2 regions of the Halomonas sp. N3-2A genome follow, and region 1 is predicted to be linked to the other one. Evidence: predicted binding sites of a transcription regulator. Region 1 holds the regulator's gene; the other holds the start of a gene.
What was found. Region 1 encodes FliA, which starts transcription of late flagellar genes. Its sites were predicted from a motif close to CTAAAGTTNNNNNNNNNNCNGCCGATA; they were not measured.
Positions count from the first base shown of each region.

Region 2: a site for FliA is predicted at 1,540-1,566, ahead of fliD (flagellar filament capping protein FliD). Genes of this name have one in related genera too.

Region 1 is NZ_CP022286.1:3,701,990-3,706,202, reverse strand. It holds gene flhF (flagellar biosynthesis protein FlhF) at 1-656, shown strand, start outside; gene CEK60_RS17315 (hypothetical protein) at 653-1,231, shown strand; gene CEK60_RS17310 (flagellar protein FlhE) at 1,299-1,739, shown strand; gene CEK60_RS17305 (RNA polymerase sigma factor FliA) at 1,766-2,467, shown strand; gene CEK60_RS17300 (motility protein A) at 2,507-3,322, shown strand; gene CEK60_RS17295 (OmpA/MotB family protein) at 3,327-3,998, shown strand; gene CEK60_RS17290 (sensor domain-containing diguanylate cyclase) at 4,022-4,213, shown strand, end outside.
Region 2 is NZ_CP022286.1:4,634,931-4,639,143, reverse strand. It holds gene fliD (flagellar filament capping protein FliD) at 67-1,458, opposite strand; gene fliD (flagellar filament capping protein FliD) at 1,691-3,037, opposite strand; gene CEK60_RS21400 (hypothetical protein) at 3,419-3,748, shown strand; gene CEK60_RS21395 (YqhA family protein) at 4,086-4,213, opposite strand, start outside.

The sequences.
Region 1 (4,213 bases):
ATCTGCTCCCCGTGTTTCCCGACCCCGCCACGTTAGCGTGGCTAGAAGCCCAACACTTGACCTGGATCACGCAAGTAGCTGCCACTCAACGGGTATACTGTCAGGGCAAGCGTTATGCCCAGCGTCAGCTGTTCACAGATAGCCCGCTCACACATCACACTGATCTACGTTTTCGTGGTCAAACGGTGCAGCTATGGCACACCCATATTGCTGTCGAGGACGCCGCTGGTACTCCGCTGTTGGCATGGGTTGGTGAAGTTCGCGATCCAGAAAATGGCAAACGCATCGCGCGTCGCTACTGGTTAACGCCTGCCCGATTAGGTGCGGATGTGCGTTCGCTTCTAGTTATCCAGTTGCAAAGCGAAGGGGTGTCTAGCCTAACCAAGCGCGCTTGGCAGCAGTTGAAAGATGCGGATGATGGCGAAGTAAGCTCGGAGGTTCGCTTATTGATGGCCAGCGGTGTCGCTGCTGCAGCGGGACACTTAGATATCGCCAATGATGACGCTGCGATAGCACTGCGCTCCGATTTGTTAAGGTTGTTGGGCACCACGCGTAAGCGGCGCGACACAGCGATGCTAGATGCGCTTGTTCACGCGTTTATGGCCCGTGACGCCATTCGCCAACTCAGCAGCGTTAGCCGTGAGGGGCTGGCATGAGCGCCCCGGATCAGGCAGCGGGCCTGCGCAAGTGGGCAGATTTACAGCGCCAGCAGCGCCAAGCAGAGTCAGTTGAGAGTGATCCCACGGGAGACGAACTTGCAGCTGAACCACTGACCGCTATGACCGATTCTTTAACGGTGCCGCCAACTGCTGCCCAAGCGCAAACCAGCGCATCGCCCTCGGTGCCGCAGAAGCCGCTTATCGTGATCGGTATGCCTAACGGTGGCGATCAGCAGGTGGCAAGAGTAAAAGGGCGCCTAGCCCAATGGTCAGTGCTGGGGCGACGTTGGGCTGGCGACCCGGATGATTGGGATATTCACATCGTCAATGCGGATGCCGCTAATCTTAGCCAACTGAAAGCGCGCTTTCCGCGTTGGGCACTATGGATTAATAGCGATGCCGATGCTTTCGCCCAGATGTACCGCTCGTTGCGGCAAATGCAGGAAAACGGTGGCCCTAGGCAGCTGTTAGCGCTGCACGAGCCAGATTTGCCGCGCCGAGGTCTACTCGATAACCTGCGCGAAGCAGCCAGCTATTACTTGGATATAGAGCTTTTACTGCTGGCGCGATGACAGCTAGCCTGACGCTATGTAGCCGTGCTTTAACAGCGGCTATCAAGCGCCCCGATAAGGAATAACAATGTCGATGCTCGCTGACTTCAAGGTCGATACCTGCAAAGCTGACAGGCTGCTCAAAAGGGTGTTGATGGTGGCGCTAAGCGTCATCACCATGAGTGCTTATGCCGCGACGGGCAGTTGGAGTAGTGAGGTGCCCAGCGTACTGGTCGCGATGAGTGACCGAGCTGTCAGCAGCCAGCCCATTCAGCCGCCAGCAGGGGCGCAGGTAGAGCATGCTGCGATAGAGCGTATTCATTGGCGTTTTCAAATGCCGGTTAATGCGCCGGTTAATGCGTGGCTATGCCACCCTGAGCAGTGTGTTCCTTTAACTGCTATGCGAGGTTCAACCACTGCGTTAGCCGGAAAACAGGTCAGTGGGCCGCTGCACTTTCGTTTTGCGTTGACGCCGGGCCAGCGCCCGGTACGGGTGCAGGAACTGCAAGTGATTGTGAATTACCAGTGAACAGAGTTCAGCCGTGAGGCACGAGGATGTATACAGCACAAGGCAGGATTAAACAGAGCGAGCTGTTAACCCAATACATGCCACTGGTAAGACGTCAGGCCTTAACGCTGCAGGTAAGACTACCCGCAAGTATTGAGTTGGATGATCTTATTCAAGCTGGCATGGTGGGCTTATTAGAAGCGCTAGGGCGTTTTGATGCGACCCAGGGAGCAACGTTCGCCACGTTTGCAAGTCAGCGTATTCGCGGTGCCATGATGGATGAGCTGCGCACACGTGACTGGTTGCCGCGTAGTGTACGCCGCTCTGCCAGAGCCGTGGATGATGCGGTGCGTCGCCTTGAACAGCAGTTAGGGCGCCCGCCGGAAGAGGGTGAGATCGCGCGTGACCTGGATATGCCGCTTAGTGAGTATCAGCAATTGCTCAATGATACGAACAGTGGCCAGTTGCTGCCCTTCGAAGAACTGGTGGCCGAAGGGGCCGAGTCCGCAACGGAGGAAGCCACTAACCTGCCCTTCGATCAGTTGTTAGATAAACAGCAACGCCAGTCGTTAATTGACGCGATTGACGCCTTACCTGAGCGTGAAAAGCTACTGATGGCGTTGTATTACCAAGAAGAGCTGAACCTTAAAGAAGTCGGGGCGGTGCTGGGTGTGACCGAATCCCGAGTCTCCCAGCTTCACAGCCAAGCGATTAGCAGGCTTCGCGCTCGCTTATATGACACCACCTAACGCCACTATTAATCACGACTAACCGGCGAGGAGCCGTTGATGAACCCATCTACGCTGATCGGTATTTTTGCCAGCATGCTGTTGCTGGTAAGCGTGCTGTTTTTTACTGCAGAGTCGCCAGAAAGCTTTATTAACTTGCCGGGGCTAGCCATTGTGGTAACGGGCACCTTGGCGGCTACCTTCATTAGTTATCCGCTGAAAGAAGTGCTACGCGTGGTGCGCCTGGTGGGATTGGTGTTTCGGCGTGAAAATACCTATGTGCGTGATGATATCAACGAACTGGTTTCCATGGCGCGCTTGTGGTTTAAAGGCGATGTCAGGGCGGTTGAGAAGGAGCTAGAGCACACTCGTAACCCCTTTTTGCGCACCGGGATTCAACTGGTGATTGCTAACACGAAAGAGGACGAAATTTTCGATATGCTGCGCTGGCGCATCGCACGATTAAAAGCACGGGAGCATGCTGAGGCGCAGATATTTCGTACCATGGCCACCTACGCGCCCGCGTTTGGCATGATCGGTACTTTGGTGGGCTTGGTCAATATGCTGGAAGTGATGGATGCAGGCGATCTTGACGTTATTGGCCCGCGCATGGCTGTGGCTCTGCTGACAACGTTCTACGGTATTCTGCTCGCCAACTTGGTGTTCAAACCGATTGCCGTCAAGCTGGAGCGGCGCACGGAAGAACGCCTTATCACCATGAACATGGTGCTGGAAGGCATTTCGTTAATTACCAAACGGCGGCTGCCTTCTTTTATTGAAGAAACGCTCAATTCCTTCGTTGCTAACTATCATGACGAGATCCGCGATGCCGCTGTAAAACCGCGGCCAACGGTTAGTTCTGCGGCAAAAGGGTAGCGCCATGCTAGATCGTGATTCACGGCACGCGTTGGAATTGCCCACTGTGCCGGGGGAGGGCGATGAAGGGTGGCTAACGAGCTATTTAGACGTATTAACGCTGTTAATCACGCTGTTTGTCTTACTGCTTGCGTTGACGCCGCCGGGGGGAGGGGAAGCCTTTGACCGCGATAGAATGCATTCTGTAAGTGCTATCACCTCGCTTCCGTTGGCCAGCTTAGCAACCGGTATCCATCCTCGGCAAAGCGGGCTCAAGCCGCGAATGACTGAGCTTAATATCCCCGGGGTTAGTGTCTCTCAAGGTGAAGAAGGTGTTACGCTGCGCATCGACGACAGCTTGCTTTTCCCTAGCGGTGATGCCGTACTAACGCCCCAGGGGCAAGATGTGTTAGAAAGCCTTCTGGCAGTGTTAGCATCCTTTGAGGGGCAAATTTCAGTAGAAGGGCATACGGATAATGTTCCCATTGCTACCTCTCGCTTCCCCTCAAATTGGGATCTCTCGGTAGGGCGCGCCATTGCGGTGGTCCAGTATCTTGAGCGCCAGGGAGTTGCTATTTCACGTATGCGGGCAGTCGGTTACGCCGATACCCAACCCATGGAAAGTAACGCAACACCGGAAGGTAGATCCGCCAACCGGCGCGTTGAACTGTTGCTAAGGCAGCAGACTGAGGGGTAAAGAGATTTCTTGAGGCCATCTCTGTGTCGAAGCATCACTCGCTACTACAGTCGTTCGGTGCATTACTGGTGCTCGATGCTGACTGTCGGCGCATACAGGCATTTAGTAGCAACTTTGTTGAATTGCTGAGAGTAAGCCTTCCTGAAGGGCGTCTCGCAACGCTCTCCAGCGTTCTAGGCAAGCGCTTAAGCCAGCGCGTACGCTATGAGCTCCAA
Region 2 (4,213 bases), 930 kb from region 1:
CGGGTGCCTCGCTTCGCTCGTTACACCGCACTACTTATCTGTGGCTACTCAACCGAAGCGTTAAGGTTATTTCTTGCGGCCTAACTGATTATCCAGGGCATCAAACTGCTGGGTGAGGTAGGAACTCATGCTATTCATCTGGGCAATCATCGCATCCAGTTGGCCGAACTGGGTGCGGTAGCGAGAGATGGTGCCTTCAATGGTTTTTTCCATACGCTCGAAACGATCGTCCAAGCTTTTAACACGATTTTCCGCGCCACTAATCGCCAGTTTGACCACCCCGTTATTGCCCAGCATCTGTTCGATAGTGGTGTTTAGCCTACCCGCCATGCCGTCGCCCTCGTTTTCACCGGCAAAAAAGTCATTGAGGGCCTGGGGGTTATTGGCGACCAAGTCATCTAACGTCTCTTCATCGACCTTGAGCTTGCCATCTCGTTGCAGAGTGATGCCTAGCTGGTTAAGGGTCGACAACTCACCGCCTTCTACCCCGCCGGTTAATACACTGCGCAGCCGGGATTCGATGGTACGCACGGTGTTGTCGCCCACTAGCTCGCCAGCGGTTTCGCTATCACCGGTAAAGCGAGTGAGTTTGCCAATGGTGCCTTTTAAGTCATTAAACGCTTTTACAAAGCCATTAATCGCTTCGCGCTGCTTTAGCGTATCGCGCTCAATATTAATGGTGCTGGAAGCTGTTTCGCCGTCCACGATATCAAGCTCAGTAAGATTTAGCGTTACGCCTTGAATCGCGCCTTCAATACTGTTTTCCGCACTACTAATCGCAATGCCATTAACTGTAAGCGCAGCATTTTCCCCTGGGCGCTTTGTTGCCGCACCTTCAGCAAAGGGGCCAGGCACTACGGTGCCACCGGCACCAACAAAACTAAAGTTTTCAATAGAGGCGTCTGCACCGGTCGTTTTAGAACTAAGTTCCAGCCGATAGCCGGTGCCATCGTTGATAATCGTGGCGTTAACACCAGCTTCTTTATCAGCGTTAATGGCATCACGAATATCCGCAAGGCTACTGCCTTCTACGATGTTGATCTCGACGCTCTCGCCATCGCCAAAGGTCAGTTGCAGCGCGGTCGCCCCTTGTAGATCTAGGGCGGCGTCCCGCTCTCCCACGCGGTTTGAGGCCAGCGTGCCAGAGGTGGCCAATTGGCTGACCTCTACCCGGTAGCTGCCCGGCAGCGCATCTGCGGCGGCAGTCGCTTTAATGGCATCGCCACGCACATTGGCGGAAAGGCTTTGGTAGAGCTTGGGGTCGTTGATTTTGGCGACCGCATCTTGAAACGAGTTCAGCGACGTTTGAAGTTGACCGAAAGCAGAAATTTTCGCCTGCTGCTGTTTCTTTTGAAGCGTAATTGGCGCGAGCTTGCCCCGCTCAGCCGCTTGAAGCTGATCAAGCAAACCACTGAGATCAAGGTTAGAACCAACGCCAAGAGAGGTTATCGTCGCCATGCGGGGGTATTCCTCAGTGCAAAAGGCTAAACCATAAGACCCAGGCACGCATGCGCACGCCCGTTTATTTAACAGCACTGCTATCGGCAGAAAAGCGTACAACTTTAGCGCCTTTTCGCGCTTTCGCCGCTTTACATACTTTTTTACTAGAAATGGGAATTTTCTAATGAAAACGCCTGCAGGAAGCAGGCGTTAGCGTAGGCGTTCAACAACCACCCAATTACTTTAGCGACTATTTACGCCCAAGCTGAGCGTCGAGGGCATCAAACTGCTGGGTTAGATAGTCGCTGGTTTGGTCCATCTGGGCAAGCATGCTATCCAACTGGCCGAACTGGGTACGGTAGCGGGAGATGGTCCGCTCAATGGTTTGTTCTGTTCGGGTGTAGCGCTCTACAAGGGATTCCACACGATTTTCCGCCCCGGTAATAGCGCCTTTCACAGCCCCGTTCGTACCTAATAACTGGTCTAGGCCCTGGTTTAGCTGGCCTGCCATACCTGAATCGTCGGCGTCACCAGCGAAGAACACCGACAGCGCATTCTGGTTATTGACAATGGCGTTATCCAGCTCGCTTTCATCAATAGAAAGCGTGCCGTCCCGCTGTAGTGAAATACCAATATCACTAAGCATCGAGAACTCACCTTCGATACCGCCACTTAATATGCTGCGCATGCGTGACTCCACCGTGCGCACCGTACTATCGCCGTTCAGCTCGCCTGCCACGCCGGTTTCCGCATTGTAACTGGTCAGCTCGCCGATGGTGCCCTTAAGCTCGTTATAGGCATCGACAAAGCCCGTAATTGCTTCACGAACAGCGCGTGTATTCTGCTCGACTGCCACGGTGCTATCGCCCTCTTCTTGAAGATTAAGCGTCACGCCTTGAATCGCCCCTTCCACCTGATTGGTAGGGCTGGTAATGGCAATGCCATTCACCGTCAACGCAGCATTAGTGCCTGCTTGAAGGGTGTTATCGGTGTCCGCAGCGAAGGGCTCGGTGCCTGAAAAGCTAAAGCCGCTAATAGAGGCATCCGCACCGGTTTCACTGGAACTAAGCGCCAGCCGGTAGTTGGTGCCGTCGTTCACAATGGTGGCGTTAACGCCTGAATCCTCACTAGCGTTAATCGCATCGCGAATATCTTCCAGGCTGCTATTCGCACCGATGGTGACCTCTTTACTGGCCCCATCACCGAATGTGAAGGTTAACGTTTGCTCAGTGGTCGTTAGCGGCGCGTCCAGTTCGGCAACTCCTTCAGAGGCCAGCGTGCCACGGGTAGCGAGTGTATCAACGGTGACGTTATAACTACCGGGCTGCGCTTCGCCGTCTGCCGTGGCAGTAATGGCATCGCCTCCCACATTCGTGGAAAGGCTTTCGTAAAGCGCACTGTCGTTTAACTCAGCGGAGGCAGTTTGAAATTTGGAGAGCGCACTTTGCAGCTGACCATAAGCAGAAATCTTGGTCTGCTGGGTTTCCAGTTGACGCTCTATAGGCTTCAGTTTCCCTCGCTCAGCATCTTGCAGTTGATCCAGCAAGCCGTTGAGGTCGAGCCCTGAGCCAATACCGAGTGATGAAATGGAAGCCATAAGTTACTGCCCTTTTTTTAAATAACGCCCAACACGCTGGCGCTGCTCATACGTAAGAATGTGATTTATATTTAATACTATCGACCATTAAAGCTTAGACTTGAGCCTATTTGGCTTTTTTTACGTACTAAAAAGTAATGAATTGTAAAGAATGACGCTTACATAAAGCTAAAAAGGCATAACACCATCAATTTTAATTAATACTTTTTGCTTTTCCCCTAGCGGCCCACATGTTGAATTATCTAGATGACAGAAATATGTCAGGAAAAGGTCAGCGGTTGCTTTGACACCAATCCACCATAGACCTTGGTCTAATACCCGCATTGCTTTATAATGCACTGCAACAAGCCCATTTTAGGGCTATTTGCAGGAGAACGACTTATGCCTTCCGAGGTGTCACAACCCGCATCCAGCGTAGCGTCTGCCGCTTATCATGTGCAGCGCAGCCTACGCCACTGCCTTTCTACCGTTGCCGAGCTGCTTTACGATAACGGCCATGTGCTCGAAACCATTACCTTGCCGCAGCGTGGCCTTGCCCGACGCGAGCTGGCTCATTTGAAGGGACATTGCCCTAGTTGGAAAACATGCCAACGGGTGCTTGAAGAGAGCGGTGCCGCTGAATTTAATGATTACGACCGCTTCGTACTGACGTCTATGGGACGAGAGCTAATGTTTGATATGTTTGGCCAGGGAGCTGCCGACTGCGCGTAATCGCGCTTGCTTTGCTCTGCACGTTCTAAATACGACGTTTTAAATACAAAGCGCCCGTCGGCCCTTGAAAAAAGGGCTGCGGGCGCTTTTCTATTGGCGCGGTGTGCTTAACGCAGTCCAAGCAGCGATAGAATAAACAGCACAACAACGATTAGACCAATAATATAGATAATGTTACGCATAACGGCACTCCTTGCTTTTGCGTTTAAAGGCTTGCTTCAAAGAGAGCAACACCTTGAAATAACATCTCTAGCCTAGCAGTGATTGGTTATGTTTGCGTAATTTACCCTTGGTGGGCATTGAATCGCTCTCTTAAGAGAAAGTACGACGATTCGTCTCACTCCCCCTTATGCCCTAGGCTCATCAGATAAAGCGCTGCGGCCAGCGCCAGCACTGAAAGCGCGAGGTAGATGGCTTCCAGTGGCGTTGTGAAACGGATATCCACCACGGCGCGGAAAAACTCAA